4 regions of the Streptomyces sp. NPDC048171 genome follow, and region 1 is predicted to be linked to each of the others. Evidence: riboswitches for the same ligand, from Rfam matches in the RefSeq annotation. Region 1 holds a riboswitch; each other region holds the start of a gene.
The links. A riboswitch is a leader RNA that binds a small molecule or an ion and turns the genes downstream of it on or off. The one in region 1 is predicted to bind cyclic di-AMP.

Region 1 (7,749 bases):
CCCGACGGCAACACCGAGCTGCTCGCCCGCCGGGCCGCCGAACAGCTCCCCGCGGACGTCGAGCAGCGCTGGATCGACCTGGCCCGGCACCCGTTGCCCGAGTTCGAGGACCTGCGGCACGACAGCGACCACACGCGCCCCACCGAGGGCAACGCCGGTCTGCTGCTCGACGCCACGCTCACCGCGACCGACCTCGTGATCGCGTCGCCGCTGTACTGGTACTCGGTGTCCACGCCGGTCAAGCGCTACCTCGACCACTGGTCGGGCTGGCTGCGCACGCCCGGCCTCGACTTCAAGGCGACCCTGGCCGGCCGCACCCTGTGGGGCGTCACCGCGCTGGCGCACCAGGAGCAGGAGGTCGCCGACCCGCTGGTCGGCACCCTCAGCAACTCCGCGGCCTACATGGGCATGCGCTTCGGCGGAGTACTGCTCGGCAACGGCAGCCGGCCCGGTGACGTACTGCGGGACACGGACGCGCTGTCCCGCGCCAAGACCTTCTTCGCGGGTGAGGCACCGCTCGCCCGGTTCCCGTACGACAAGGAGACGGCCGCCGTCTGAGGACCGCCGCCGGAATGCCTACGCGGTGATGTCCTTCGCCGTGAACCGCGCCCACGCCGCCGAGCCGAAGACCGCCGCGTAGAGGGCCTGGAGGCCCAGGTTCTTCACCAGGTCGTCCCAGTAGACCGGTTCGCGCATCAGGTCGGCGAAGGACAGCCAGTAGTGCGAGAAGAAGTACGGCTGGAGCGCGTGCAGCTGGGGGATCTGGTCGAGGATCTGAACCGTGATCAGCAGCCCGACGGTGGTCGCCATCGCCGCGATGCCGCTGCCCGTCAGGGTCGAGACGAACAGGCCGAGGGCCGCGACGCCGACGAGTGAGGCGGCCACCACCAGGGCGATCAGCAGGGCGCGCCCCAGGCCCTCGGCGTAGCCGATCCGGGTGCCGGAGATGGTGACCAGGTCGCCCAGCGGGAAGAGCAGCGCCCCGACCGCGAGCGCCGAGACCGCGACCACCAAGGTGGCGGCGAGGCAGAAGGCGATCACCGTCGCGTACTTGGTGAGCAGCAGCCGGGTGCGCCCGGCCGGGGCGACCAGGAGGTAGCGCAGCGTGCCCGCGCTCGACTCGCCGGCGATCGCGTCACCCGCGACGACGCCGACGGCCATCGGCAGGAAGAACGGGAGGGTCGCGGCGAGCGCGGTGAAGACCAGGAACAGGCCGTTGTTGCTGATCTGCGAGATGAAGGCCGGGCCCTCGCCGCCACCCCCACCGCCGCCACCGAACGACGACGACCCGTCGCTCGTCTCGATCTTCACCGCGATGCCGACCAGGACCGGCACGGCGGCCAGGACGCCCAGCAGGGCGAGGGTGCGCCAGCGCCGGAAGGTGATCAGCAGTTCGCTGCGCAGCAGCCCGAGGGACCACAGCGGATTCGGTGTGCGAACCTCGTCCACGCCCGCACCCGCACCCGGCGTCTGGGCCCGCGCCACCGGCACGTTCCCCGTCTCAGCCCGCGACGTCTCAGCCCGCGACATCGAATCCCTCTCCGGTCAGGGCCACGAACGCGTCCTCCAGGGAGGCCCGTTCCAGCGCGAAGCCGCGGACACGGACATGGGCCGCGACCAGGGCCGCGTTGACCTCGGCCAGGTCGCGGTCCGGAGGCTCTGCGGTCACCCGGTCCTCGGCGACGACCACGTCCCCGGCGCCCTGCTCCTTCAGCACCCGCGCCGCCTCGCCCGCGTCCGGCGTGGTCACCACCAGCCGGCCGCGCGCCCCGGCCGACAGGTCGGCGACCGCGCCCTGGGTGATCAGGCGTCCCTGGGCCATCACGGCGGCGTGCGTGCAGACCTGCTCGATCTCGTCCAGCAGGTGGGAGGAGAGGAAGACGGTGGTGCCGTCGGAGGCGAGTTCCCGGACCAGCGCGCGGATCTCGCGCATGCCCTGGGGGTCGAGCCCGTTGGTCGGCTCGCCCAGGACCAGCAGGCGGCGCGGCTGGAGCAGCGCCGCGGCGAGGCCGAGCCGCTGCTTCATGCCGAGCGAGTACGCCTTCGCCTTCTTGCCGGAGGCGGCCGCGAGGCCCACCCGGTCCAGCGCCGCCCCGACGCGCTCGCGCCTGGTGCGCGGGTCGGCGGTCGGGTCGGCGGCGTCGTAGCGCAGCAGGTTGTCGCGGCCGGAGAGGAAGCCGTACAGGGCCGGGCCCTCGATGAGGGCACCGACCCTGGGCAGCACGGTGCGGGCGGCGCGCGGCATGGGCCGGCCGAGGACCCGGGCACTGCCCGAGGTCGGTTCGATCAGGCCCATCAGCATGCGGATGGTGGTGGTCTTGCCGGAACCGTTGGGGCCGAGGAAGCCGAAGACACTGCCCGCCGGGACGGTCAGGTCGAGACCGTCGACGGCGAGCTGTCCGCCGCGGTAGCGCTTGGTGAGCCCGCGGGTGGAGATGACGGCGTCGTCCGCCCGCTCCGGCTGTGGCTCCGGCTCCGGCTCCGTGACGGACGGTTCGGCCATCGGCTTCCTCTCCTGTGCCTCTTGTCGTACGGAAGGCCGCTGGGTTACTTCGCGGCGTTCGCGGCCTTCACCAGCGCGTCCTTGGTGACCGCACCGGCGTAGACCGTGCCGTCCTCGGTGATCAGGGCGTTGACCAGGCGGGTCTTGAAGACCGTGCCCGAGCCGAAGTCGCCCTTGACCTGGTCGCCGAGGGAGCCGAGGAAGCCGCCGAGGTCGCCGCCGCCAGCGGCGCCCGTGGGCAGGCCCTGGCCGCCGGTGTCGAACGCGGCGATCGAGTTCCAGCCCTCGCCGATGACCTTCAGGCCGTCCAGCTCCTTGGCGAGGTCGCCTTCGGCCTTGCGCCCGTGCTCGGGGGCCTTGGCGGCCTTCTCGTCGGCCTCGGTGACCTTCGCGCCCTTGGGCGGGGTGAAGTCGAACGTCGACGCGTCCGGCTTCGCGAAGCTGACCTTGGTGAAGCCCGCGTCCACGACGGCGGCGCCGCCGCTCGCCGGGGTCAGCGTGAACTTCAGCGGGGTGCCGGTCTCGGCGTCCACGGCGACGGTGATCGCACCGACCGTGGACCCCTTCTGCCTGGGCTCGACGACGAGCCGGTACGCGTCGCGGCCGGCCACCTGGGCGGTGCCGCCGACCTTCACGGACGTGGTGTCGTCGATCGCCTTGAGCGCCTGGTCGGCGAAGTCCTTCGGGGTGGCCGGCACGTCCTTCTCCGGCCGCTCCGCGCCGTCGGACGCCGAGTGGTAGACCTCGTTGGACTTGCTGTCGTAGCCCCAGACGTCCTTGCCGTCGTGGATGAGGCTGTACTCGGCGGCGTCCTCCAGCAGGGACACCTTCTGCCGGTCGGGGCCGTCGGCCGCGACGCGCAGGGTGTGGGAGCCGGAGGCCAGCTGGGTGAGCTTGGCCGAGGGGTCGGCGGACGAGCCGCCGTCCTTCCCCTCCCCGCCCGGACCGCCGGACATTCCGGACATCAGGCCGCTCTCCAGGCCGCCGAGGTCCGGCAGACCCAGGTCGGTGCTGATCCGGACCGTGCCGGAGAGCTGCTGGACGTCCGACTCGGCGATCTTCTGGACGAGTTCCTCCGCCGTGACCTTCGGCAGGTCGGGGTCCCCGGAGTCGGCGAGAGCGGGGACCAGCCCGATCGTCGCGGCCGCCACTCCCATCACCGCGACCGGGACGACGTACCGCGCGGCCTTGCGCCGTCGGGCACTCAGCTCCTCGCCCGCCCCGGGGGTCGTGTTGTCGTCGGAATCGATCGGTGCCATCTGTGCCCTACCTCCGTCGTCGGCGGCGGCTGTCTCGCGACCTCGCACTCGTTCACCCGTGAGCCGCCATTCTCACCCGAATCGGTGAGGATTGGTGTTTTCCGTGGTGTCCATCTGACCAAATCACCGGAGCGCAATCGTCAGACCGCGGGCTCAACTCCACGTACTCCTGCGGGATGACACCAAGGGGCGGTTCCTCCCCCGCCCCGTAGGGGACGGGTGCGCCGCCGGCCGGCGGAGGGCACCCGTCCGTGGCGCGGCGCACGGGCGGGGCGGGGTTCAGCCGGCCCGGTGCACCACGGCGTCGCACAGTTCCACCAGCGCGGCCTTCGCCTCGCACTCCCGCAGCGGAGCCAGGGCCGCGCGGGCCTCCTTGGCATAGCGGACGGTGTCCCGCCGGGCGTGCTCCAGCGCGGGGTGGGCGCGCAGCAGACGCAGCGCCTCGGCGTGCCGGGCGTCGTCGCTCAGGTCGGAGTCGAGCAGCTCGCTCAGCGCGATGTCCTCGGCGAGGCCCAGCCGGGCCGCACGCTCGCGCAGCCGGAGCACCGGCAGGGTGGGGATGCCCTCGCGCAGGTCCGTGCCGGGCGTCTTGCCCGACTCGTGGGAGTCGGAGGCGATGTCCAGGACGTCGTCCGCGAGCTGGAAGGCGACGCCGAGCCGCTCGCCGTACTGGGTGAGTACGTCCACCACCGTCTCGTCGGCGCCCGACATCATCGCGCCGAACCGGCAGGAGACGGCCACCAGCGAGCCGGTCTTGCCGCCCAGCACGTCCAGGTAGTGGTCGACGGGGTCCCGGCCGTCCTGCGGGCCGGCCGTCTCCAGGATCTGGCCGGTGACCAGCCGCTCGAACGCGAGGGCCTGCACGCGGACCGCTTCGGGCCCGAGGTCGGCGAGGATCTGGGAGGCGCGGGCGAACAGGAAGTCGCCGGTCAGGACCGCGACCGAGTTGTCCCAGCGGACATTGGCGCTGGCGACCCCGCGCCGCACGGCGGCCTCGTCCATCACGTCGTCGTGGTACAGCGTGGCCAGGTGGGTCAGCTCCACCACCACGGCCGAGGGCACGATCCCGGGGGCGTAGGGGTCGCCGAACTGGGCCGAGAGCATCACGAGGAGCGGCCGGAACCGCTTGCCGCCGGCCCGCACCAGGTGCTGGGCGGCCTCCGTGATGAAGGGCACCTCGCTCTTGGTTGCCTCAAGCAACCCTTCCTCGACCGCGACCAATCCGGCCTGGACATCGGCTTCCAGAGCCTGGTCCCGCACGCTCAGCCCGAACGGCCCGACGACGGTCACGAGGGGTCTCCTGTCTGCTGGTGTCTACTGGCGATTACCTGGTTTGTCGATAGGTCGCTGCCACCACTCGAGTCAGCGTATCCGGTCACCTTTCGATCACCGCTAGCGCCCACCGCTACAGGCCGGGCTGTATCGGATCATGAGCGGTATGTTTTTGATCAGTCGATATGAGCACATATTGGCCGATTTCAATATCGCCTCCCCGGCCCCGAACGGATGCCCGCCCGGCACACGAAAACACCGGAAGGGCGAAGCGCTCTGCATTGAGGGCCGGTTGGGGCATAGTTGGGACTAATGCCCGTTTTGCCGCGCTTGTTGAGGCCCGTGAGTTGGCTCACTCCGGAGCCCTCTCGGGCAACCCCGCCGCAACCTGTGCCCTCCCTTTGCCCCGCAAGCCAGTTGAGACTTGGCAACCGCAAAGGATCAAGAGCCTCAAACACCTCAGACCAAGGTCAACAGGACGTTGGGTGATTCCTGCACTTGTTTCGGACATGTGCTCTCGCATACGTTCCCGGCCTGTCGGGCGGACGCCGAATCCTGCCATCGCCCGTACGCACAGTCATCCACTCAACTCACTCGCCGGCAGGAGCGGGGGACCCAGGTAAGTCGCCGCACCGGTCACCACCGGAGCGGCTCGGGGTGAAGCCGTACCCGTCAGGGCGCGGCCGGGCACCTCCCCGCCCGAACCCGACAGCTCACCTCGCAGGCGTCAGGAGAGGGACACAGATGTCTGCCAACGGTCAGAACCGTCACGCCCGGACCACCCGGATCGCCCGCAAGCTCGCCCTGGCCGGCACCGGTGCCGCGGTGCTCGCCCTGCCGCTCATCGGCGCCACCGGCGCGTCCGCGGCCACCCCGGCCGCCCCGGCCGCCACCAAGACGGCCGCCACGGCGGCGACCGCCTACCCGGACAACCTCGACGGCTGGATCCGCGAGTCGCTCGACGTCATGGCGCAGCACGGCATCCCCGGCTCGTACGAGGGCATTCACCGCAACATCATGCGGGAGTCGTCCGGCAACCCGCTCGCCATCAACAACTGGGACATCAACGCCATCAACGGCACCCCGTCCAAGGGCCTGCTCCAGGTGATCGACCCGACCTTCCAGGCGTACCACGTCGAGGGCACCTCCTGGGACCCGTACGACCCGGTCGCCAACATCACCGCGGCCTGCAACTACGCGGCCGACCGGTACGGCTCGATGGACAACGTCTTCGGCGCGTACTGAGCCGCACCGCGACATTCAGAAGACCCGTTCGAGGACGACGGCCACGCCGTCGTCCTCGTTCGTCGTCGTGACCTCGTCGGCCACCGCCTTGAGTTCGGGGTGGGCACCGGCCATGGCGACGCCGTGCGCCGCCCAGTCGAACATCGGGATGTCGTTGGGCATGTCGCCGAAGGCGATCGTGCGCCGCCGGCCCACTCCCAGTCGCTCTGCGGCCAGCGCCAGGCCGGTCGCCTTGGTGATGCCGCACGGCTGCAGCTCCACCGTGCCGGGCCCCGACATGGTGACCGTCGCGAGGGAGCCGACCACCGCGCGCGCGGTCGACGCCAACTCGTCGTCGCTCAGGTCGGGGTGGCGCAGCAGCACCTTGCTGATCGGGGTGCGCCACAGCTGGTCGCGCCGCTCCACCCGCACCGCGGGCAGCGTGGGGTGGGGCATCAGGTACCCGGGCTCGATGAGGGTCAGGCCGTCGACGCCGTCCTGGTCGACCGCGGCGTACACCTGGCCCACCTCGGCCTCGATCTTGCCGAGCGCCGTCTCCGCCAGCTCCCGGTCCAGGGTCACCGACCACGGCATCCGGTGCGCGCCGGCGTCGTACACCTGCGCGCCCTGCCCGCACACCGCGAGCCCCGTGCACCCGAGGCGGTCGAGCAGGGGCCGCACCCGGGGTGCCGGGCGCCCCGTCACCACCAGATGCCGCGCACCCGCCCGGGCCACCCGCGCCAGCGCGGCCAGCGACCGTTCGGAGACGGTGTCGTCGCCGCGGAGCAGCGTGCCGTCGAGGTCGGTGGCGACGAGTGAGTATGCGGTGCGGTCCATGATCAGAGAATACGGACGCGACACCGGTCCGACTCACCCGCGACCGGTTCCGAACGAGGACGCGGCGAGTACGTTCGAACGCGCACGACGACGCACGAACATGTCCGAAACCTGACACATCATCGGCTAAAGCCGGTTAAGGGCCTGTGCACCGGTTGGCAACAACATGGTCTGCTACCTACCCCCGGGGCGGCCCCCGGGGTACCTTCCTGTTGTCCAGGGGGGACTTGATCGGGGGGTCGGGTTGAACAGCGGACGCGTACGTGTGCTCAGGCCACAGGAGCTGGGCGAGGGGGAACGGGAGCTCTGGCGGGAAATGCGCGCCAAGTCGACGGCGCCGCGCAACCCGTTCATGGAACCGGAGTTCACCGACGCCGTGGGCCGGGTACGGCCGCGGGCGCGGGTGGCGGTGCTGTACGACGGCGGTGAGGCGGCCGGATTCCTGCCGCACGAACGCGGGCCGCTGGGCCAGGGCCGGGCGATCGGGCTGGGGGTGTCGGACTGCCAGGGCGCGGTCCTGCGCCGGGGCCTCGCCCCGGATCCCCGCCGACTGCTGCGGGCCTGCTCCCTGTCGAGCCTCGCCTTCGACAACCTGGAGGCCGAGCAGGGGCTGTTCGTGCCGTACGCCGCCGAGGAGCACACCACCTACGTCAT
Region 2 (7,749 bases), on a different contig from region 1:
GGACGCCAAACAGGCCCTCGCCGACCCGCGGCTGTCCAAGAACCCGGCCCACCACGACGAGCCCGCGCACGCCAAGGGCAAGACCGGCATCCCGGGGGAGCGGAAGGCCGAGCTGATGACCCACCTGCTGAACATCGACCCGCCGGACCACACCCGGCTGCGCCGGCTGGTCAGCAAGGCGTTCACCCCCCGGCGGGTCGCCGAGTTCGCGCCCCGGGTGCAGGAGCTGGCCGACGGCCTCATCGACCGGTTCGCGGCCGACGGCTCCGCCGACCTGATCCACGACTTCGCCTTCCCGCTGCCCATCTACGCCATCTGCGACCTGCTCGGTGTTCCGCGCGAGGACCAGGACGACTTCCGGGACTGGGCGGGCATGATGATCCGTCACGGCGGAGGCCCCCGCGGCGGTGTCGCACGGTCGGTCAAGAAGATGCGGGGTTACCTCGCCGACCTCATCCACCGCAAACGCGCCGCGCTGCCGCCCGAGCCCGGCCCCGGCGAGGACCTCATCTCGGGTCTCATCCGCGCCTCCGACCACGGCGAGCACCTCACCGAGAACGAGGCCGCGGCGATGGCGTTCATCCTCCTGTTCGCGGGTTTCGAGACCACGGTCAATTTGATCGGCAACGGGACCTATGCCCTGCTCACCCACCCCGAGCAGCGCGCCCGCCTCCAGTCCTCCCTCGCCGCCGGTGAACGGGGCCTGCTGGAGACCGGCGTCGAGGAACTGCTGCGCTACGACGGACCGGTGGAGCTGGCCACCTGGCGCTTCGCCACCGAGCCGCTCGATCTCGGCGGAGAGCGGATCGCCGCGGGCGACCCCGTGCTCGTCGTCCTGGCCGCCGCCGACCGGGACCCGGAGCGCTTCACCGACCCGGACACCCTGGACCTGGCCCGACGCGACAGCCAGCACCTCGGGTACGGCCACGGCATCCACTACTGCCTCGGCGCCCCGCTCGCCCGGCTCGAGGGGCAGACCGCGCTCGCCACGCTCCTCACCCGCCTCCCCGATCTGCGCCTCGACGCCGACCCGGCCGAACTGCGCTGGCGCGGCGGGCTCATCATGCGAGGTCTGCGCACTTTGCCCGTCTCGTTCACGCCGACTGCGTCAGGACTCGGCAACGGTGCGTCGTCAAGGTAAACATGACACGCCCTCAACTCTGTGATCTTCACGTGATCCGCGCGGCATGAACTTGTGACAAGCGATCATCTGCCTATACGTTCACGAATCAGTGTGGCGACGAGCATCATCCGCCGCACGGTCCCCGTCGTCTGTGAAAGGTCGTCGCATGCTCTCCGGGAACGGTCGTCACCGCCGCCCCCGCCAGGCTCCCGCACTGGTCGTCGCCGCCGGAGTGACCGGCTCCGCCATCGCCATCCCGCTGCTCGGCGCCACCGGCGCCCACGCGGCCGGGGCGAACTGGGACCAGATCGCCGAGTGCGAGACCGGCGGCGCCTGGAGCCAGAACGCCGGCAACGGCTACTACGGCGGCCTCCAGCTCCCCCAGGAGGCGTGGGAGCGGTACGGCGGCCTGGAGTACGCGGCCAGCGCCGACCAGGCCAGTCGCTCCCAGCAGATAAGAATCGCCGAGAAGCTGTACGCGGACCAGGGCATCGCCGCCTGGCCGACCTGCGGACTGCTCGCGGGTCTGGGCAACCCCCCGGGCGCCACCGCGCCGACCGGTGACGGCGCGTCGGAGGGTTCGCAGGCCCCGAAGACGTCGGACACCCCCGACCCCGCCGGGTCCAAGACGCCCGAGCCGACGGGTTCGCCCAAGGCGTCGGACTCGCCCGAGTCGTCCGAATCATCCGAGTCGTCCGACGCGTCGTCGCCGTCGGGTTCGGAGAAGGAGACCGAGCCCACACCCGGCGCGTCCGCTTCGTCCCCTTCGTCTTCTCCGTCCTCCGGGTCGGAGTCCCCTGACGACTCGTCCGACGGCAAGAAGCAATCCGCCAAGACGGGCACATCGTCCGAAAGCGACCGCCGCGCCACCGCCGATCCGGAGGCCGCCGACCGCTCGTCCGGCTCCGGCAAGCACCGCGGCGACAGCGCGGACGAGGGCGGGCGCTGGAAGGGGCTCACCGACAGCACCTCGGGCCGGCACGCCTCGCGTGACGGAGGGTCGGGGGACGCCGGTGACGACTCGTACATCGTCCGCTCCGGCGACAGTCTCTGGGCCATCGCCGACTCCCTTGGCGTCGACGGCGGATGGCGTGCGCTCTACTCCGGCAACGAGCGGGTCGTCGGTCAGGACCCCGACCGCATCCTGCCCGGTCAGACGCTCACGGTCACGGGCGAATCGGGCGAAAAGTAGGGGGAGTTCGCGTCATGGTTAGAGACCCTATGTCCGTTTTGGATCTCGTGAGAGATAGGTCTCAGAAGCCGTGATCGTCTTTGAAAATCCGCGGAGCGCGTGTCTACGGTCATGACCGCTCGCCACCGCGGGCCCCGACAGCCGCAACGCCGAATCCTGCCAGCGGCCGTACGGGAACAGTCGTCGCGTAAAAGCGCCGAAGGCAGGAGCGGGGGACCCAAGGTAAGTGCCGCACCGGGCAGTTCTGCCGGAGCGGCTAGGGGTGGAGCCGAGTTCCGCGAGGAACCCGGCCGGGCAACTCAACCGGCCCGAACCCGACAGCTCACCTCGCAGGCGTCGGTGAGGGGATCAACCATGCTGTTTTCCGGCAAGGGCAAGCACCGTCGTCCGTCCAAGGCCACTCGCGTCATCGCCGTCGCCGGCGTGACCGGTGCCGCCGTCGCCGCCCCGCTGATGGCGGCCGGCAACGCCTCCGCCGCCACCACCTCCGAGTGGGACGCCGTCGCCCAGTGCGAGTCCGGTGGCAACTGGTCCATCAACACCGGCAACGGCTACTACGGCGGCCTCCAGTTCTCCGCCTCCACCTGGGCCGGCTACGGCGGTACCCAGTACGCCGCCACCGCCGACCAGGCCAGCAAGGCGCAGCAGATCGAGATCGCCGAGAAGGTGCTCGCGGGCCAGGGCAAGGGTGCCTGGCCGGTCTGCGGCACCGGCCTCTCGAACGCCGCGAACACCGGTGGCGGCTCCGGCGAGAGCCAGGACAGCGGCTCCACCGCCGACCGCTCCACCGAGCAGAAGGCGTCCCGCTCCGACGAGCGCCCGGCCGCCGAGCCGAAGGCCGAGAAGAAGGCCGAGAAGAAGACGGTCACCACCCCCACCGGCAAGAAGGTCGAGAAGGGTGACGGCGAGTACAAGGTCGTCAAGGGTGACACCCTCAGCTCCATCGCCCAGGAGCACGAGGTCAAGGGCGGCTGGGAGAAGCTGTTCAAGCTGAACGACGACATCGTCGACGAGGCCGACCTGATCTTCCCGGGTCAGCAGCTGCACCTGAAGTAAGCGGCGCCTGCCGCGACTCCCGCCCCGGTGTGTGTTCCCCGTACGCACCGGGGCGGGCCCATTTTCGAAATCCGCTTTGTTCCGTTCGGAAACAATTTACTCTCGGTTCTGTCCAGCGGGTGGGCGATCGGCTGGCCGATCGCCCGGAGCCGGTTAGGCTCGGTCCCGCAGAGCCGACGCGGTCCTGCGGAGCCGCGCGTCACACCGAAGCGTCACATTGAAGAAGGAGATGCTCGTGCCGTCCATCGACGTCGTCGTAGCCCGGGAAATCCTGGACTCCCGAGGCAACCCCACGGTCGAGGTCGAGGTCGGCCTCGACGACGGCAGCACGGGTCGTGCCGCCGTTCCGTCCGGCGCCTCCACCGGTGCCTTCGAGGCCATCGAACTCCGTGACGGCGACCCGGGCCGTTACCTCGGCAAGGGCGTCGAGAAGGCCGTCCTCGCCGTCATCGAGCAGATCGGCCCGGAGCTCGTCGGCTACGACGCCACCGAGCAGCGCCTGATCGACCAGGCGATGTTCGACCTGGACGCCACCGACAACAAGGGCTCGCTCGGCGCCAACGCCATCCTCGGCGTCTCCCTCGCCGTCGCCCACGCCGCCTCCGAGGCCAGCGACCTGCCGCTCTTCCGCTACCTGGGCGGCCCCAACGCGCACCTGCTGCCGGTGCCGATGATGAACATCCTGAACGGCGGCTCGCACGCCGACTCCAACGTGGACATCCAGGAGTTCATGATCGCCCCGATCGGCGCGGAGTCCTTCTCCGAGGCCCTGCGCTGGGGCGCCGAGGTCTACCACACGCTGAAGAAGGTCCTGAAGAGCAAGGGCCTGGCCACCGGCCTCGGCGACGAGGGCGGCTTCGCCCCGAACCTCGGCTCCAACCGCGAGGCCCTCGACCTCATCCTGGAGGCGATCAAGGAGGCCGGCTACACGCCCGGCGAGCAGATCGCCCTCGCGCTCGACGTCGCCGCGTCCGAGTTCTACAAGGACGGCTCCTACGCCTTCGAGGGCAAGAACCGCACCGCCGCCGAGATGACCGAGTACTACGCCGAGCTGGTCGAGGCGTACCCGCTGGTCTCCATCGAGGACCCGCTGTTCGAGGACGACTGGGACGGCTGGAACACCATCACCGCCAAGCTCGGCGACAAGGTGCAGCTCGTCGGCGACGACCTGTTCGTCACCAACCCGGAGCGCCTGGCCCGCGGCATCGAGGAGAACTCGGCCAACGCCCTACTGGTCAAGGTCAACCAGATCGGTTCGCTGACCGAGACCCTGGACGCCGTCGAGCTGGCCCAGCGCAACGGCTTCAAGTGCATGATGTCCCACCGCTCCGGCGAGACCGAGGACGTCACCATCGCCGACCTGGCCGTCGCCACCAACTGCGGCCAGATCAAGACCGGCGCCCCGGCCCGCTCCGAGCGCGTCGCCAAGTACAACCAGCTGCTGCGCATCGAGGAGATCCTCGACGACGCCGCGGTGTACGCCGGCCGTAGCGCCTTCCCGCGCTTCAAGGGCTGAGCGCCGCCGTCGTAAGCAGCGTCGTACGTACGTCCCCGTACTCGGTCCCGTACCGTGTGCGGGGACGTACGCACGTGTGGACGGGAAGCGGGGACAGACATGGCGGTGAAGGACCGGGACCGTTTCTCCACCGCGACCAGGATCCGGATCATCGGGGAACAGACCGCGGCCCGGGTCTACCGCTCGCAGACCAAGCGCCAGGCCCGTCGCTCCCGGCTGACCGGCCGGGCCGCGCTGCTCGCGATGGTGCTCTGCTCGCTCGTCGTGGCGCTCGCCTATCCGATACGGCAGTACGTCGCCCAGCGCGCCGAGATCGCCGATCTGCGGCGGGAGCAGCAGGAGACCCGGGACCGGGTCGAGGAGCTGCGCGACCTCAAGGCGCGCTGGCAGGACGACGCCTACGCCGAGCAGCAGGTCCGGCTGCGGCTGCACTACGTGATGCCGGGGGAGACGGGGTTCGTCGTCGTCGACCCGGACGCCGCCAGGAAGGCCCGCGCCGAGTCCGGCGGGGCCGACCGCCCCTGGTACCGGAACGTCTGGGACGGTGTCGACAAGGCCGACGCCGCCGCCCGCCGGCCGTGAACCGACCGCGCCGGCACTGACTCAACAGGAAGACCAGCAGAAGACAGTCATGCAGACTCCCCCGCCGACCACGCCGCGCACCGAGCCCACCGACGCGGACGTGCTGGCCTTCAAGCAGCAGCTCGGCCGTCCTCCGCGCGGCCTGCGCGCCATCGCGCACCGCTGCCCCTGCGGACAGCCGGACGTCGTGGAGACGGCACCGCGGCTGCCCGACGGCACCCCCTTCCCGACGCTGTACTACCTGACGTGCCCGAAGGCGGCCTCCGCCATCGGCACGCTGGAGGCGAACGGCGTGATGAAGGAGATGACCGAGCGCCTCGCCGCCGACCCGGAGCTGGCCGCCGCCTACCGCGCGGCGCACGAGGACTACATCCGGCGCCGCGACGAGATCGAGGAGCTGACCGGCTTCCCGAGCGCGGGCGGCATGCCGGACCGGGTCAAGTGCCTGCACGTGCTGGTCGCCCACTCGCTGGCGGCCGGACCCGGCGTCAATCCGCTGGGCGACGAGGCGATCGCGCTGCTGCCCGAGTGGTGGCGCAAGGGTCCGTGCGTGACGCCCGCCGGCCACGGCGACCAGGAGGACGCCCAGTGACCCGGGTCGCCGCCGTCGACTGCGGCACGAACTCCATCCGGCTGCTGGTCGCGGACGCGGACCCGGTCACCGGCGAGCTGACCGACCTGGACCGACGCATGACCATCGTGCGGCTCGGACAGGGCGTCGACCGCACCGGGCGGCTGGCGTCCCAGGCGCTGGAGCGGACCTTCGCCGCCTGCCGCGAGTACGCCGAGGTGATCAAGGAGTACGGCGCCGAGCGGCTGCGCTTCGTGGCGACCTCCGCCTCCCGGGACGCGGAGAACCGCGAGGACTTCGTGCGCGGGGTGCTGGACATCCTCGGCGTGGAGCCGGAGGTCATCTCCGGCGACCAGGAGGCGGAGTTCTCCTTCACCGGGGCGACCAGGGAGCTGGCCGGGCGCGACGACCTGGACAGGCCCTACCTGGTCGTGGACATCGGTGGCGGCTCCACCGAGTTCGTGGTGGGCGACGACCGGGTGCGCGCCGCCCGTTCGGTGGACGTCGGCTGCGTGCGGATGACCGAGCGGCACCTGGTGCGCGAGGGCGAGGTGACGGACCCGCCCACCGCCGAGCAGGTCCGGGCGATGCGGGCCGACATCGAGGCGGCCCTCGACCTCGCCGAGGAGACGGTGCCGCTGCGCGAGGCGCGCACGCTGGTCGGGCTGGCCGGGTCGGTGACGACGGTGTCCGCCATCGCGCAGGAGCTGCCGGCGTACGACTCGGCCGCCATCCACCACTCCCGGGTCTCCCGGGACCGGGTCCGGGAGATCACCGACTGGCTGCTGCGCTCCACGCACGCCGAGCGGGCGGCCGTCCCCTCCATGCACCCGGGCCGCGTCGACGTGATCGCGGCGGGCGCGCTGGTGCTGCTCTCGATCATGGAGCGGACGGGTGCGGAGGAGGTCGTGGTGAGCGAGCACGACATCCTCGACGGCATCGCGTGGTCGGTGGCGTAGCCCCGCGGGGTGCCGGTCTGAGCAGGACGGACGACGATTGAGCGGCTGCCGGGGGGCCTCACGGGCCTCCCGGTGACGTCCCGTCCGGAAAGTTCGTGAAGTTCTTCACAAGGAATTGGGCCCTGTCGGACGACGAAAGTGCGGTCGTTGACCCTTTTGGGGCTTCAACTGCCCTTTGAACGTGTTCAGGACGGTGCTCGCAGGGTGCCTCGGAGAGGGGTCGCGAGTGGGTGGTCCACCCTCCCCGTAGGGGCGGATGAGCAGCTCACGCGGCATTGACAACGGGGTCGGGGGCGGGCCGGTTCCATGCCTCACCATGATCTCCGTCACGTGAGTGGCGGATGGTAACACAGACCTAACACGAGCTTGTGAAGGGGCGCACGAACGACCCCCCTGGGACGGGTGGATACTCGATGGCATGAGCACCACGGAGCGTCCCAGGATCCTCGTAGTAGGCGGTGGGTACGTAGGCCTGTACGCAGCTCGACGCATCCAGAAGAAGATGCGTTACGGCGAGGCGACCGTCACCGTCGTCGACCCGCGGTCGTACATGACCTACCAGCCCTTCCTCCCCGAAGCCGCCGCCGGCAGCATCTCCCCCCGACACGTCGTCGTTCCCCTCAGGCGCGTGCTCCCCAAGGCGGAGGTCCTCACCGGCCGGGTCACCACCATCGACCAGGACCGCAAGGTCGCCACGATCGCCCCGCTGGTGGGCGAGGCGTACGAGCTGCCTTTCGACTACCTGGTCAT
Region 3 (7,749 bases), on a different contig from region 1:
CCTGGGCCGCCGTCGGCTGCGGGTCGGCGTGACCGGTCCCGCCCAGGCCCGTCGCCGTGGCCGCGCCCGCGAGGGTGATGGTGGCCGCCGTACGGGCCCTGCCGCCGCCCGTCACGCGCTGTCGCGGCCTGCGGTGCGTTCCCACCTGCGATCCACGTCCTTCCGTACGACTCGACTCCGGCCCGTGCCGGGTCGGCTCCGGTCAGCTCCGGCTGCCTGGGGGAGGACGCTAGGCGCGTCGGTAACGGTCCGGTGACGGGATGCGCGGAAGTGGCGGTACCGGATCGGCCCGTGTACGCATCTGACCGCGTGCCCGTCCGGCGGCCGTCGTGTTCACGCGGGGTGATGACCGAGCTGCCCGATCGGGGGCGGGTGAGGTACCTGAGCTGTTATGGGACGCATATATGCGCCGCTCTGCACACCGCGGCGGCTCAGGCACGGTCGGGCCGGTGTCGGCCGGCCTCCGGCCGCTCATTAGGCTCCGGCCCCATGGACGTACTCATCCACCTGTTCGTCGGTCTGCACATCATCGGCATCGCCGCGCTGCTCGGCGGCTTCCTGACCCAGATGAAGGCGATGGGCCGCGGCACGGCCCGCTTCATCCCCGCGATGCTGCACGGCGCGCTGACGATGCTGGTCACCGGTGTCGCCCTGGTCGGCCTCAACCAGGCCGACGACCAGTCCGTGGACAACGTCAAGATCGGGGTGAAGCTCGCCCTGCTGATCGTGATCCTCGGCCTGGTCTACGTGAAGCGCGACGACGAGAAGGTCGACAAGCCGCTGTTCGGCCTCGTGGGCCTGCTGACCGTCGCGAACATCTTCATCGCGGTGCTGTGGACGTGACGGCGCCCGCGCCCGCGGACCGCACCCCGGTCCGGGCCTGCGCGACCGCTCCCGCCGCGACCGCCAGCCACCCGGCCACCGCGATCCACAGCAGGACCTGGCCGGGTGCGTCCAGCCACGCGACGTCGATCGCGGCGGCCACGGAGAGCGTCGCCGCCGCCGTCATGCCGAGCGGGAAGACCGTCGACCAGCGCCGCACGTCGTAGCGGACCCGCGGCCAGACGAACTCGGCGACCAGCAGGACGACGTACCAGGCGAGGTCGAGGGTGAGCAGGAAGACGGTCACGTCGTGCAGCACGGCGCTGTCGTCGGAGTTCCACAGGTACATGCCGGTCCCGGCCGCCGCGATCAGTTTGGCGCCTGCGAGGGCCGAGATGGCGAGCGCACCGCCCGCCACCCAGTGGTCACCGGAGCCCAGGGCCACCTGCCGCAGATCGAAGCGGAACAGGGCGATCAGGTAGAGCACGATCCCCAGCCAGAACGGCACCAGCGCCGCGTGCGCCAGCCAGGGCGTCGAGGTGACCGCGGACAGCGTGGCGCCGAGCACGGCCAGGCCCTCCGTGGCCACGCACCCCAGGAAGACCGCCCCCGGCATCCTGCGCCCCCAGTGCCGCACGACCAGGAGGAGCAGCACCGGCCACAGCAGTGCCGCCAGCGCCAGCAGCGCGGCGGCCAGGGCCGTCCAGCCGAGCAGCGAGAACCGGGTGCCGAGCACGGTGGTCGCGGCGACCGCGGTGAGCGCGCCCGGTGTCCCCGCCCGCGTCAGCCACTGCGGGCGCTCGACCAGCAGCAGGTAGACGAAGTTCGCCGCCAGGGCCAGCCAGGCGGCGCAGGCCAGGAACAGGGCGATGCGGGACAGGACCTCGTATCCCGTCAGGTGCATGGCGACCGACAGGATGCCGGTCGCCATGACCGCGGCCCCGGCCGCCGGTGGACGCTGCGCCCACCAGGCGCGCAGGGGGGAGGGGAGAGTGCCTGACGACGTGCCTGACGACATGTCCCCGATGCTAGAGAGCCGGGCCGGTCAGGCCGGGCGCACCACGCTGTGGATCGACGACTCGCCGTCGTAGTAGATCGACTCCTCGCGGACGTACGCGCCCGGCTTCGGGGCGTGGATCATCATGCCGTTGCCGATGTAGAGGCCGACATGGCTGAGGTCGTCGTAGAAGAAGACGAGGTCACCGGGTTGCGCCTGGGAGACGGGGACGGTCGTTCCGGCGTTGACCTGGTCGTACGTGACGCGCGGCAGCGTCACCCCCGCGGCCTTCCAGGCGGCCTGGGTGAGGCCGGAGCAGTCGTAGGAGCCGGGGCCGGTGGCGCCCCAGACGTACGGCTTGCCGATCTGGGCGCGGGCGAAGCCGAGCGCCTTCTCGGCCTTGGTGCCGTACGACGAGTCCGGCGTCGAGGAGCCCGACGAGCTGTTGCCGCCGGACTCCGAGGAACCGGAGGAACTTCCTCCGCCGCTCTCCTGCTGTGCGGCCTCCTCCCGCCGCTCGCGCTCCTCGGCCTGCTGCCGGGCCTGCTGCTCGGCCAGCTCCGCGGCCTTGCGGGCGGCCTCCTCCTGCTTCTTCTTCTCGATCGCCGCGAGCCGGGCCTTCTCCTCGGCGGTCAGCTTCGAGAGCAGTTCACGCGCGGTGGCGAGCTTCTTCTGGACGGTCGACTTGGCCGTCTTCAGGTCCTGCTGGGAGCCGGTGAGCGTCTCCAGGCTCTCGGCGGCCTCCCGGCGCTTCTTCATCGTCTCGGACTGCTGCGTGACGTAGTCGTCGACCGCGGTCTTCTGACGGCCGGTGAGCCGGCCCATCAGCTGGTTCTGGTCGAAGTACTCCTGCGGCGAGTCCGCGAGCAGGAAGGTCGCCGTCTCCGGGACCGCCGTGCCCGTGCGGTACTGCGCGGACGCGAAGGAACCCAGTTCCTCGCGCGCGTCGTTGAGCTTCTGGGTGCGCTGGGCGACGTCGTCGAGGAGGGTGTCGACCTTCTTGCGCTGCTTGGCGGTCTTCTCCTTGGCCGCGTTGTACTTCTCGGTGGCCGACCCCGCCTGGCGGTAGAGGTCGTCGACCTTCTTCTCGACCTCTTCGAGGCTCGGCCTGTCGTCGTCCGACGGCGTGGCGTTCGCTGTCTGGGACAGCAGGGCGACGGAGGTGAGGGCCGCTGTGGCGAGGGCCGGGGTCCGTATGCCCGCGACGCGTGATCCGGTGGGGCGCGACTTGCGGTGCGACGCCAAGGAGGCGCTCCTTCCAAGTGCTCCGCCTACCGGGTTAGCTGTCGGGTTCGGGCGGCACGGAAGGGTTGCCCTACGGCGGACCGTCCTCATGGAGGGCGGTACGGCCGATTCACCCCAAGTTCTCGGTTGGGTCCCCGGCTCCGGGCGCCGTGGCGGGCACGCCGGACTCGGCGGAGGCCGCGCGGCCCGGCGAGGTTCGCCGGAGGGGGTCGTTCGGCCTGCTCGCACGGTAGCCAACTCGTGTGGCCGCTGTGAAGGTTGGTGGGTGATATGCCCGATACATTTTCGTGACCTTGGCGACGGGTGTCACTCTCCGTGTTCCGGCAGGTCGCAGGGCGTACCGGTGTGAGGTGTCCCGGACATTCTCCGGGGTGGCATCGGGTTGTCGGTGGGGCGCCCTAGACTCGGAGAGCGATGAGCAGCCTCTTTGACGACAGCTTCCTGGCGAGCCTCCAGACCCCCCGGGGTCACGAGGAGGAACCCCCGCCGCCGCCCGAGGACGGTCACGGACCGGAGCCGGTCCCGCACGACCTGTTCGGCGGGAAGTTCGACGCGCCCCCGGAGCGGGACCGGTACTACCGGGACGGCGCCCCGCGCCCCGCCCTGGACCCGGCCGCCCTCCTGGACGGGCTGAACGACAATCAGCGCGCCGCCGTGGTGCACTCCGGCTCCCCCCTGCTCATCGTGGCCGGCGCCGGCTCCGGCAAGACCCGCGTGCTCACCCACCGCATCGCCCACCTGCTGGCCGAGCGCGGCGTCCACCCGGGCCAGATCCTCGCGATCACCTTCACCAACAAGGCCGCCGGCGAGATGAAGGAGCGCGTCGAGCAGCTCGTCGGCCCGCGCGCCAACGCGATGTGGGTGATGACCTTCCACAGCGCCTGCGTCCGCATCCTGCGCCGCGAGTCGAAGCGGCTCGGTTTCACGTCGTCCTTCTCGATCTACGACGCCGCCGACTCCAAGCGGCTCATGGCGCTGGTCTGCCGCGACCTCGACCTGGACCCCAAGCGCTTCCCGCCCAAGTCCTTCAGCGCCAAGATCAGCAACCTGAAGAACGAGCTGATCGACGAGGAGGACTTCGCCGCCCAGGCGGCTGGGGGCACCTCCCAGACGGAGTCTGGGGGAGGCTTCGAGAAGACGCTCGCCCAGGCGTACGCGATGTACCAGTCGCGGCTGCGTGAGGCCAACGCCCTCGACTTCGACGACCTGATCATGACGACGGTCAACCTGCTCCGCGCCTTCCCGGACGTCGCCGAGCACTACCGCCGCCGCTTCCGGCACGTCATGGTCGACGAGTACCAGGACACCAACCACGCCCAGTACGCCCTGGTGCGCGAGCTGGTCGGCGGGGCCTCGGAGCACCCCGTCGACGTACCGCCGGAGGCCGAGGTCCCGCCCGCCGAGCTGTGTGTGGTGGGCGACGCCGACCAGTCGATCTACGCCTTCCGCGGCGCCACCATCCGCAACATCCTCCAGTTCGAGGAGGACTACCCGAACGCGACGACGATCCTCCTGGAGCAGAACTACCGCTCGACCCAGACCATCCTCACCGCCGCCAACGCGGTCATCGAGCGCAATGAGTCCCGCCGGCCCAAGAACCTGTGGACCAACCAGGGCGCCGGCGCCCAGATCACCGGGTACGTCGCCGACACCGAGCACGACGAGGCCCAGTTCGTCGCCGACGAGATAGACCGCCTCACGGACGCGGGCGAGGCCAAGGCCGGCGACGTCGCCGTCTTCTACCGCACCAACGCGCAGTCCCGTGTCTTCGAAGAGGTCTTCATCCGCACCGGCCTGCCCTACAAGGTCGTCGGCGGCGTCCGCTTCTACGAGCGCAAGGAGGTCCGGGACGTCCTGGCCTACCTGCGGGTGCTGGCCAACCCGGAGGACTCGGTGCCGCTGCGCCGGATCCTCAACGTCCCCAAGCGCGGCATCGGCGACCGGGCCGAGGCGATGATCGACGCCCTGTCGCAGCGCGAGAAGATCAGCTTCCCGCAGGCACTCAAGCGCGTCGACGAGGCGTACGGCATGGCGGCGCGCTCGGCCAACGCCGTCAAGCGGTTCAACACGCTCATGGAGGACCTGCGCACCATCGTCGAGTCCGGCGCCGGACCGGCGACCGTCCTCGAGGCCATTCTCGAACGCACCGGCTACCTCGCCGAGTTGCAGGCCTCCACCGACCCGCAGGACGAGACCCGTATCGAGAACCTCCAGGAACTCGCGGCCGTCGCCCTGGAGTTCGAACAGGAGCGGGCCGAGGGCGAGGAGGCCGGCACCCTCGCCGACTTCCTGGAGAAGGTCGCCCTGGTCGCCGACTCCGACCAGATCCCGGACGAGGAGGACGGCGACGGCGTCGTCACCCTCATGACCCTGCACACCGCCAAGGGCCTGGAGTTCCCGGTCGTCTTCCTCACCGGCATGGAGGACGGCGTCTTCCCGCACATGCGCGCCCTCGGCCAGGCCAAGGAACTGGAGGAGGAACGGCGGCTGGCGTACGTCGGCATCACCCGCGCCCGCGAGCGGCTCTACCTGACCCGGTCCACCCTGCGCAGCGCCTGGGGCCAGCCCTCCTACAATCCGCCCTCGCGCTTCCTGGAGGAGATCCCGGCCCCCCACCTGGAGTGGAAGCGCACCGGTGCGAACGGACCGGCGCCCTCCGCGCCGGTCTCGGGAGTGGCGGCCTCACTGTCGTCGTCCCGTTCCCGCTCGTCGGCGTCGGGCGCGTCCGGCTTCGCCACCCGCCGGTCCGCCGGCGCGGAGCAGCCGACGGTGTCCCTGGCGGTCGGCGACCGCGTCACGCACGACCAGTTCGGGCTCGGGACGGTCGTCGGGGTCAAGGGCACCGGGTCCAACGCCGAGGCGACCATCGACTTCGGCGACACCAAGCCGAAGCGCCTGCTGCTGCGGTACGCGCCGGTGGAGAAGCTCTGACGGTGCCGGACCGGCCGCGCGGGCCCGGGCTGCGGCTCGGGTCCGCGGCCGGGCGCGCACGCACCGGGGGCGGACCGACGGCTGAGACGCTACGGCGTCACTGAGGGTTGAGGCCGTGGCTGCGCAGCCACGAGAGCGGGTCGATCGCCGAGCCGCCCGAGGGGCGCACCTCGAAGTGCAGGTGCGGGCCGGTCGAGTTGCCCGAGTTGCCGGAGAACGCGACGGCGTCACCGGCTTTGACGGTCGTACCCGAGGGAACCTGGTAGCTGGAGAGGTGGCAGTACCACGTCTCCGTGCCGTCCTTCGCCGTCACGATCATCATGTTGCCGTACGCGCTGTTGTACTGCGTGCGGACGGTGCCGTCGGTCGCGGCCATCACCGTCGTCCCGTACGACACGGGGAAGTCGATGCCGCTGTGCACGGACATCCAGTTGATGCCGGCCTGCCCGTAGTAAGCGCTGAGTCCGTGCTGCGCCACCGGGAGGGCGAACTTGGGGCGCAGCCGCTCCTTGCGGGCCGCCTCCTCCGCCGCGCGCTTCTTCTCGGCGGCCTGCTCGGCCTTGAGGTCGATGCGCTCCTGCGTCCGGCTGGCCCGGTCGGCGAAGTCGTCGGCTCCGGCGGCGAGGCTGGTGAGCTGGGTGTCCAGCTTGTTGTTGGCCGTGGACGGCTTCACCGGCGCGGCCTGCTGCGCGCCCGGGTCGGCGGCCGCCGCCGTGGTCTCCGTGCCCTCGTCGCCGGTGAGGCTGCCGACGGAGGCGGCCGCGATGCCGGCGACGCTCATCACGCAGGCCGACGGCACGGCGATGGTCAGCAGCGCGGAGCGCTTGGCGGGCTGGCGGCGGCGGGAACGCGCCCCGGCCCGGGAGGCGCCGCGCGCGGCCGGGACACGAGGGGCCGGGGTGATCTCCTCCTGGTCGTCCAAGAGGGCGGTCACGGTCGGGAGTTCGCCGGTGGCGGTCAACTCGCCCTCGTGCGGGGCCGGTTCGTCCTCGGCGGACAGGATGTCCGGGGTGGCGTCCTGCACTGCCGCGGGCTCCGCCGGGTGCGCGGTGGTGCCGTCGGGGTTCCACTGGGTGGCGTCGTAGGCGCCGGTGTCGAACGTGCCGGTGGCGAAGGCGTTGGCCTCGAAGGTGGCCGTCTCGAAGGCCGTCGCCTCGAAGGTGGCCGTCTCGTAGGCGGCGGTCTCGTCGAAGGCGACCGTCTGGAAAGCGCCCGTGTCCAGGGTGCCGGTGGCGAAGGCACCGGTCTCGAAGCTGCCGGTCTCAAAGGTCTGCGTGCCCCAGTCCCACTGCTGGGTCCCGTCGGCAGGGTTGCCGGACGGGTCCGGCTGGGTCCAGACGCCGGTGTCCCACTGCCCGGTGGCCTCGGCGCCCGTGGCCTGCGGCTGCGCACCGGCGGGCTCCTGGTAACCGGCCGTCCACGCGGTCGCGTCGTAGGGCCCGGAGTCGTAACCGGTGTGGTGCTGGGCGGCGTACGCGTCGTAGTGCTGCTGCCCGCCGCAGTCGGACCACTGGGTGGTGTCGTAGGCGCCCGTGGTGCCGTACGAGCCCGTCGTGTCGTAGGTGCCGGTGGCGTGGCCCGGCAGGTTGCCGAAGAGGGGGTCCGCGTCGAAGGCCGCGGGGGCGGGACCGTTGGTCGGAAAACCAGTGGTGTCGTAGCCGCCGTACGTGGTGAGGTCGCCGTACTGGGCCTCCCCTGTGCCGTACGACGCGTAATGCGCCGACGCGGCGTCGGAAGCCGAAGCCGGGGTGGTC
Region 4 (7,749 bases), on a different contig from region 1:
CCGGTGAGCGCCTTGCCGACGCACATCACGTCCGGCGTCACCGCCGCGTGCTCCGCCGCGAACAGCGCGCCGGTCCGTCCGAAGCCGGTCGCGATCTCGTCGAACACCAGCAGCACGCCGTGCGCGTCGCACGCCTCCCGCAGCACCCGCAGGTACGCGGGGGAGTGGAACCGCATACCGCCGGCGCCCTGCACCACCGGCTCGACGATCACCGCGGCCAGTTCGCCGGCGTGCCGCTCGATCGTCGACCACAGATGGCCGGCGTACGTCTCGTCGTACTCGGCGGGCGGCGCGTCGGCGAAGACCTGGCGCGGCAGAGCGCCCGACCACAGCTCGTGCATCCCGCCCTCGGGGTCGCACACCGACATGGGCTGCCAGGTGTCGCCGTGGTAGCCGCCGCGCCACGTCAGGAGGCGGCGCTTGGCGGGGCGGCCCAGCGAACGCCAGTACTGGAGGCACATCTTGACGGCGACCTCGACGGACACCGAACCGGAGTCGGCGAGGAAGACGTGCTCGAGTCCGTCCGGCGACATGTCGACCAGGAGCTTCGCCAGCCGGACGGCGGGCTCGTGGGTGAGCCCGCCGAACATCACGTGGCTCATCCGCTCCAACTGCTCGCGGGCGGCCTCGTTCAGCACCGGGTGGTTGTAGCCGTGGATCGCCGACCACCAGGACGACATGCCGTCCACCAGCTCCGCCGAACCGTCCGCGGGACGCAGCCGCACCCCGCTCGCCGACTCCACGACGAGCGGGTCCTGCCGCCCAGGCATGGGGCCGTACGGGTGCCAGACGTGCCGCCGGTCGAGCGCCAGCAGCTCGTCCACCGTCAGCGCGGGCTCAGGCATTGGGCGCGAGATCCGTTCCGGCACCGCGGCGGCGTACGGCCACCAGGTCCGTGCGGGGCTCCTCGGTCCGGGCCGCCGGCGCCGGAGCGCAGACCCCGCCGTCCCCGTGCGATCCGCAGCCCCCGCCCGCCTCGCCGTCCCCGTGCGGTCCGCAGCCGCCGCCCGCCTGCGATCCGCAGCCGCCGCCGGCGGCCGCGACCCGGTGCTCCGGCAGGGTCACCCGGTCGGCGCCCTCCACCTCGAAGCCGGCGTCCGCGATCATCTCCAGGTCGGCGTGGCCGGCCTGGCCCTCACTGGTGAGGTAGTCGCCGAGGAAGATGGAGTTGGCCAGGTTCAGGGCCAGCGGCTGCATGGTGCGCAGATGGACCTCGCGCCCGCCGGCGATGCGCACCTCGACGTCCGGGCAGACGAACCGGGTCATCGCCAGGATGCGCAGGCAGCGCTGCGGGGTGAGGTGCCACTCCTTGGCCAGCGGCGTGCCCTCCATCGGGATCAGGAAGTTGACCGGCACCGAGTCCGGGTCCAGTTCGCGCAGCGAGAAGACCACGTCGACCAGGTCCTCGTCGCTCTCGCCCATGCCCGCGATGAGACCCGAACAGGCGGAGAGCCCGGCCGCGTGCGCCTTGCGCACCGTGTCCACCCGGTCGGCGTACGTGTGCGTGGTCGTGATGTCCCCGTACGTCGCCTCGGACGTGTTGAGGTTGTGGTTGTAGGCGTCGGCGCCCGCCTCGCGCAGCCGCTCCGCCTGGCCGTCGGAGAGCAGCCCCAGGCAGGCGCACACCTCGACGGACCCGTCCTGCTCCTTGATGGCCCGGATGGTGTCCGAGACCCGGTCCACGTCCCGGTCGGTCGGGCCGCGTCCGCTGGCCACCAGACACACCCGCTTGGCGCCCCCGGACACCCCGGCGGCGGCGGCCGCGGTGGCCTGGTCGGGCTTGAGCCAGGTGTACTTGAGGATCTCCGCCTTGGAGCCCAGCCGCTGCGAGCAGTAGGAGCAGTCCTCGGGACACAGGCCCGACTTGAGGTTGACGAGGTAGTTGAGTTTCACCCGCCGGCCGAACCAGTGCCGGCGCACCTTGCCGGCCGCGGCCACCACATCGAGCAGGTCGTCGTCGGAAGTGGCGAGGACGGCCAGCGCCTCCTCGCGGGTCGGCGACTCGCGCCGAAGCCCCTTGTCCACCAGCGTGTTCAGCAGGTCCATGAGAGCCGATCCTGTCCTAAGGGGCCGCCCGCGGCCAAGGAGAGTTTGCACAACACTGACAGATCGACGTGTGGGTATTGCCACACCTCGCGGGGGTGGCGATGCCGCTAGTGTCTGTCCATTGCCTACAAATTCCCCAAGGAGCGGCTCATGGCGTTCGGCTGGATCGACGAACAGGCCCGGGCGCGCCACGAGGCGGGACTCGTACGGGTTCTGCGCCCCCGTCCGGCCGACTCGCCGCTGCTGGACCTGGCGAGCAACGACTACCTCGGACTGGCCCGGCACCCGGAGATCACCGAGGGCGCGGCCCGGGCGGCGCGCACCTGGGGCGGCGGTGCGACCGGTTCCCGGCTCGTGACCGGCACGACCGAACTGCACGCCGCACTCGAACGCGAACTGGCCGCGTTCTGCGGATTCGAGGCCGCGCTCGTGTTCTCCTCGGGCTACGCGGCCAATCTCGCGGCGGTCACCGCCCTGGCGCCGCACGGCAGCCTGGTCGTCTCCGACGCGGGCAACCACGCCTCGCTGATCGACGGCTGCCGACTGGCCCGCGGCACGACCCAGGTGGTGGCGCACGCCGAACCGGAGGCCGTGCACAAGGCGCTGGCGACGCACGACGGGCCCGCGGTCGCCGTCTCCGACACGGTCTTCTCGGTCGACGGCGACGCCGCGCCCCTGGCCGCCCTCGCCGACGTGTGCCGGAAGCACGGCGCCGGTCTGGTCGTGGACGACGCACACGGGCTGGGGGTGCTCGGCGACGGCGGCCGGGGCGCCCCCAGCGCGGCGGGCCTCGCGGGCCGGGAGGACGTCGTCGCCACGGTCACGCTGTCCAAGTCGCTGGGCAGCCAGGGAGGTGCGGTACTGGGTCCCGCCCGGGTGATCGGCCACCTGGTCAACGCCGCCCGGACGTTCATCTTCGACACCGGCCTCGCCCCCGCCGCGACGGGCGCGGCGCTGGCCGCGCTGACCCTGCTGCGCCGCGAGCCGGAGCGCGCGGCGCGGGCCCGGGCCGTCGCCGCCGAACTGTACGCGCGGCTGACCGCATCGGGCCTGGAAGCGGTACGCCCGGACGCCGCGGTGGTCTCGGTGCGCGCGCCCTCCCCGGAGGGGGCGGTGCGCTGGGCGGCCGACTGCCGTGCGGCCGGCCTGTCCGTGGGCTGTTTCCGTCCTCCTTCCGTGCCGGACGGTGTCTCACGGCTCAGGCTGACCGCTCGGGCGGACCTCTCCGGGGAACAGATCGAACGCGCGGTGCGGGTGATCGGCGAGACGCGACCATGAGTCGGCGTGGCATGGCCGTGCGTCGTCCGACGTCTCGTGGGGTGGTCAGTCCTGGTGGATCCCGGCGGTGAAGGACGTCCAGCTCTCGGGGGAGAAGAGCAGGGCGGCCCCGGCGGGGTTCTTGGAGTCGCGCACCGCGAGAAGTCCGGCCCAGCGGCCGGCCGACGGCCGGGCCGTCTCCACGCAGTTGTTCGCGCCCGTGCTGTAGCTGCTGCGCAGCCACCGCACGCCGGTCAGATCGGTGCCGGCAGGGATGTTCCCGGGAAGTTCGGACATGGAGCCTGACATGGTGCCTCCTTACGCGCCTGCCGCGGTCGCGGCGATGAAGTCCAACGAGTCCTCGGGCGAAAGGGCATGGATCAGAAGGGCGTTGAAGGCCTCGGTATAGGCCTCTAGGTCTTCTTTCCGTTCGAGATGCAGGCTACTCGTCAAGTGGTCGAGAACAACCACGTCCAGATCAGAAGTGCTCGAAAAGGAGAAGATTACGAAAGGGCCGGTGACACCGATGTGCGCCCCGGCGGCAAACGGCAATACCTGGAGCCGGACATGGGGCAGACGCGCCGCCTCCACCAGCCGCTCCAGCTGACGGGCCATCACCCCGGGGCCGCCCACCTGCCGGCGCAGCACCGCCTCGTCCAGCACCGCGCTCAGCTCCAGCGGCGGTTCGCCGCGCAGCACGTCCTGCCGGGCCAGCCTGACCTCCACCAGCGCGTCCAGCCGCTCCTCCGGCATGCCGTCCACGGCGGCCCGCGTCACCTCGCGGGCGTACTCCGGTGTCTGGAGGAGTCCCGGGACCACCGTGGTCTCCAGGGTGCGCATCGCGCCGGCCTGGGACTCCAGGCTGATGAAGTCGCGGTAGGTGGGCGGCAGCACCCCGCGGTAGGCGTGCCACCAGTGGTGCCGGCCGCCCGCGTCGTCGGAGCGCGCCAGCATCACCAGCAGCCCGCGCAGCTGGTCGTCGTCCACGCCGTAGGCGTCGAGCAGTAACCGCACGTCGGCCGGTTTCGCCCCGCTCGTCCCGGTCTCGATGCGGCTGACCTTCGACTGGTGCCAGCCCACCAGGCGGGCCGCCTCCCCGCTGGTGATGCCCGCCGTCGTGCGCAGGGCGCGCAGTTCCGCGCCCAGCTTCCTGCGGCGCACCACCGGACCGTGCTGCATGGGCCACTCCCTTACTCCTTATGGGCCGCCCAAATCCGCTCTGCCGTCGCAGAGTTCACCGCTTCGAGCGACAGATATATGCATATCTTGGTGGATCGCCGTCCTTCACGGGCCGGGTGATGGCAGTCTGGCGGCGAAGCACCAGTCCGGGACCGTACTCGAACCGCCCGCTTCGTGTCGGACCACGGTCCCGTGAGAAAGGGACGACGTCGCCATGGCCGATCACCTGGAAGCATCCGTCACTCTGCCGAGCGATCCCGCTTCGGTGGCCGCCGCGCGCACCTATGTGGCCGGCACGCTGGTGGAGTGGGGCCTGCCGTCGGACGCGGAGATGTCCGACACGGTCCGGCTCATCGTCTCCGAACTGGCGACCAACGCGGTCCAGCACACGCTCGGGCAGTCGCCCACCTTCACGGTGGATCTCGTCCTCGACCGTGACGAGCGGCTGCGCATCGGCGTCACCGACAGCCATCCGCGCTTCCCCAAGCGCCTGCCCGCCGCCGTGCAGCAGGACAACGGTCGCGGCATGGTGATCATCCGCTGGCTGACCGCCGAATGCGGCGGCAAGCTGCGGGTCCGCCCCACGCGGGAGGGCGGCAAGACCGTCTCCATCGAACTGCCCTGGACCGCCCCCCGCCCCCCGGCCGCCGCCGAGGGGGTGACGGCGGGGCAGAACGCCGTCATCCCCTTCGGGAGAGCTACTCGCCCCCGGGCTGTCTGACCCCGGGTCACTCGATCAAGGGGCGCTCGCCCCTCAGGGGCTACTTGACCCGCCCGTAGGAGACGCTCCCGGTCCAGATCTTCTGCAGGCGCACCACGTCCCCGGTCTTCGGGGCGTGCCAGAGCTTGCCCTTCCCGGCGTAGATACCGACGTGGTAGACGCTGCGGCCCGAGTGGAAGAAGACCAGGTCTCCCGCCTTGCGCTTCTTGGCCGAGACGTGGCGGGTCTTGTTGTACTGCTGGGCAGCGGTGCGCGGCAGCTTCTTGCCGGCCTTCTTGAACGAGTACAGCGTCAGGCCGGAGCAGTCGAACCTGCGGGGCCCGACGGCGCCCCACCTGTAGGGGGAGCCCTTCTTGGAGGCCGCGATCTTGAGGGCCTTCGTCGCATGAGCCGCCGCGGCCGCCTCCGAGGAGAAACCGGGGACCACGACGGAGCCGCCGACAGCGGCGAGAGTGAGGGCCGAGGCCGTACCGGCACGAGCCATCAGGGACGGGACACGATTGAGCGCGAACATGCGCAACCCTTCGTCAGCCGCCTGTGAAGGATGACCTGTCGGATTCGGGCTGGCGAAGTTGCCCGGCCGCACGAGTGCGGCTTCACCCCAAGGGCTGCTCGGTCCGGCGCCTCTCCCACGGAGGCGTCCGCTCCTGCGACCCGTCGTGCTCGGGTCCTCCACTCCTGCCGATCCACTTCCCTCGCGACCGGTCGTCCGGACGGCGGCAGGATTCGGCGTCCGCCCGGACCGCCCCGCCGCTGCGGCGGGGGCTTGTCGTCAGTCACGGATCTTGTCTCGCCGGAGGGGGAATTCCCAACGGAACGTGCCTTTTGTGTTGTTACTCACCACCCACCCGTTCGGGTGGACACGCCTGTGTTCGAGCCGGGGCCGTAGGCGGCGACGACCCCGGGACCAGCGGCGCAGCGGTGGGCGCAGACGTCGGGAGAGGGCGGCCGCGCAACCCGGACCGGTCGTCAACCGGGTGTGTTCCTACGCCGAAAGGAGGTACGTCTTTTGGTCCGTTTCGAACCCCGTCCACTCAACTCTCGGAACACGGCGGAAGACTGAGGCGTCCCGTCCGCCGCTCGCCGTCCAGTACCCGCAGGGCCCGGGCGAGGGTGGGCGCGTGCAGTTCCGTCTCACCCCGCGCGTGCATCAGCTCCAGCGCGTCGCGCAGGGCCGCGGCCTTCCCCACCAGCGCCTGGGCGGCCCGCAGTCCCCGGTAGGTGTCGCCGTCCCGCGCGGGGTTGATGCGCCCGAGCAGGTCGACGACGTCCAGGTAGCGGTCGATCAGCTCGGCCTCGGCGCGGGTCAGGGCGGGCAGGGGCGGCAGTTCCGGTGGCAGCATCGGCCGTTCACCGGGTGCGGGGTGTGCCGGGCACGGCCGAGCGGTCGGCCACGATCCGGTCCACCAGCCCGTACTCCAGGGCCTGTTGGGCGTCCAGGACGGTGTCCCGCTCGAGGTCTTCGGTCACCTGCGCCGGAGTGCGGCCCGTGTGCCGTACGAGGATCTCCTCCAGACGGGCGCGGATCCGGGTCAACTCCCCGGCCCGGATGGCCAGGTCGCTCGCCTGCCCCTCCATCGGCTCGGTGAGCGAGGGCTGACGGAGCACCACCCGCGCCCCGGGCAGCATCGCGCGCTTGCCCGGCGTGCCCGCCGCCAGCAGCAGCGCGGCGGACGCGCCGGCCTGTCCGAGACAGGTCGTCTCCACGTCGCAGGCGACGTAGCGCATCGTGTCGTAGATCGCCGTCATGGCCGTGAACGAGCCGCCGGAGGAGTTGATGCAGAGGGCGATGTCCCGGTCCGGGGCCTGGTGCTCCAGGTGCATGAACTGCGCCATCACGTCGTTCGCGGAGGTCTCGTCGACCGGCGTCCCGAGAAGGACGATCCGCTCCTCCAGCAGCTTCGAGTACGGGTCCGACGTACGGGCTCCGGCACTCGTGCGCTCGGTGAACTCGGGCAGGACGTGGCGGGCGGACGGTCGGGTCATGGCGAACCCCTCCTCGTGGCGGAACCCTCTTCGGCTGCACTGGCTCCGTATAAAATGTACAGGACGTACATTGCGAGGGAATGGGAATCGCGCAACCCGCGGTCATGTCCCGTGCGGTGGCTCGTGCAGGCCGAAGGGGGAGCCCTGGTCGTCCCGGCAGAGCTTGAACCGGCCGAACCGGGCCACCGACTCCGCGTCCTCCTCGCCCTCCTCGCCCAGCTCCTCGACGGAGCCGCCCAGCTCACGCACCCGGGCCACGGCGGCGTCCAGGTCGTCGACCCGGAAGAACAGGTACGGGGAGGCGCCCGGGTCGCCGCCGTGCATGCCGCCCGGCAGCCCGGCGGTGCCGATGGAGAACCCGCGCCCCGTGGGGCCCGCCTCGAGGGCCCAGCCGAACAGGGTGCCGTAGAAGACCCGCCCGCGCTCGGGGTCCGCCACGCCGAGCTCGAAGAACGACGGTTCGCCGGTCATGGGTGCCTCCCGCGGGACGTGGTCGTGGGCCGAGGGGTCCGCTCCGTCCCATCGTCCACCCGGCCCGGCGGCGGCGCAGCCGGTCGGCG

Region 2: linked by a shared signal. The riboswitch ahead of ACGF3J_RS14030 (transglycosylase family protein) and the one ahead of ACGF3J_RS18180 (transglycosylase SLT domain-containing protein) in region 1 are both predicted to bind cyclic di-AMP.
Region 3: linked by a shared signal. The riboswitch ahead of ACGF3J_RS05200 (C40 family peptidase) and the one ahead of ACGF3J_RS18180 (transglycosylase SLT domain-containing protein) in region 1 are both predicted to bind cyclic di-AMP.
Region 4: linked by a shared signal. The riboswitch ahead of ACGF3J_RS26370 (C40 family peptidase) and the one ahead of ACGF3J_RS18180 (transglycosylase SLT domain-containing protein) in region 1 are both predicted to bind cyclic di-AMP.

The regions. Positions count from the first base shown of each region.
Region 1 is NZ_JBIDAU010000006.1:144,866-152,614, reverse strand. It holds gene ACGF3J_RS18205 (flavodoxin family protein) at 1-558, shown strand, start outside; gene ACGF3J_RS18200 (ABC transporter permease) at 577-1,530, opposite strand; gene ACGF3J_RS18195 (ABC transporter ATP-binding protein) at 1,517-2,503, opposite strand; gene ACGF3J_RS18190 (DUF2092 domain-containing protein) at 2,548-3,762, opposite strand; gene ACGF3J_RS18185 (polyprenyl synthetase family protein) at 4,042-5,052, opposite strand; cyclic di-AMP (ydaO/yuaA leader) riboswitch at 5,620-5,775, shown strand; gene ACGF3J_RS18180 (transglycosylase SLT domain-containing protein) at 5,779-6,279, shown strand; gene ACGF3J_RS18175 (HAD family hydrolase) at 6,295-7,095, opposite strand; gene ACGF3J_RS18170 (GNAT family N-acetyltransferase) at 7,361-7,749, shown strand, end outside.
Region 2 is NZ_JBIDAU010000004.1:524,831-532,579, forward strand. It holds gene ACGF3J_RS14020 (cytochrome P450) at 1-1,141, shown strand, start outside; gene ACGF3J_RS14025 (transglycosylase family protein) at 1,290-2,315, shown strand; cyclic di-AMP (ydaO/yuaA leader) riboswitch at 2,500-2,666, shown strand; gene ACGF3J_RS14030 (transglycosylase family protein) at 2,670-3,371, shown strand; gene eno (phosphopyruvate hydratase) at 3,607-4,887, shown strand; gene ACGF3J_RS14040 (septum formation initiator family protein) at 4,987-5,469, shown strand; gene ACGF3J_RS14045 (DUF501 domain-containing protein) at 5,519-6,061, shown strand; gene ACGF3J_RS14050 (Ppx/GppA phosphatase family protein) at 6,058-6,999, shown strand; gene ACGF3J_RS14055 (NAD(P)/FAD-dependent oxidoreductase) at 7,418-7,749, shown strand, end outside.
Region 3 is NZ_JBIDAU010000002.1:169,147-176,895, forward strand. It holds gene ACGF3J_RS05185 (NlpC/P60 family protein) at 1-145, opposite strand, end outside; gene ACGF3J_RS05190 (hypothetical protein) at 490-843, shown strand; gene ACGF3J_RS05195 (tellurite resistance/C4-dicarboxylate transporter family protein) at 821-1,840, opposite strand; gene ACGF3J_RS05200 (C40 family peptidase) at 1,868-3,064, opposite strand; cyclic di-AMP (ydaO/yuaA leader) riboswitch at 3,073-3,247, opposite strand; gene pcrA (DNA helicase PcrA) at 3,479-5,995, shown strand; gene ACGF3J_RS05210 (M23 family metallopeptidase) at 6,093-7,749, opposite strand, start outside.
Region 4 is NZ_JBIDAU010000009.1:308,849-316,597, reverse strand. It holds gene ACGF3J_RS26400 (adenosylmethionine--8-amino-7-oxononanoate transaminase) at 1-845, opposite strand, end outside; gene bioB (biotin synthase BioB) at 838-2,046, opposite strand; gene ACGF3J_RS26390 (8-amino-7-oxononanoate synthase) at 2,197-3,324, shown strand; gene ACGF3J_RS26385 (DUF397 domain-containing protein) at 3,370-3,600, opposite strand; gene ACGF3J_RS26380 (helix-turn-helix transcriptional regulator) at 3,622-4,482, opposite strand; gene ACGF3J_RS26375 (ATP-binding protein) at 4,697-5,203, shown strand; gene ACGF3J_RS26370 (C40 family peptidase) at 5,244-5,717, opposite strand; cyclic di-AMP (ydaO/yuaA leader) riboswitch at 5,721-5,868, opposite strand; gene ACGF3J_RS26365 (hypothetical protein) at 6,238-6,546, opposite strand; gene ACGF3J_RS26360 (ATP-dependent Clp protease proteolytic subunit) at 6,554-7,189, opposite strand; gene ACGF3J_RS26355 (VOC family protein) at 7,292-7,660, opposite strand.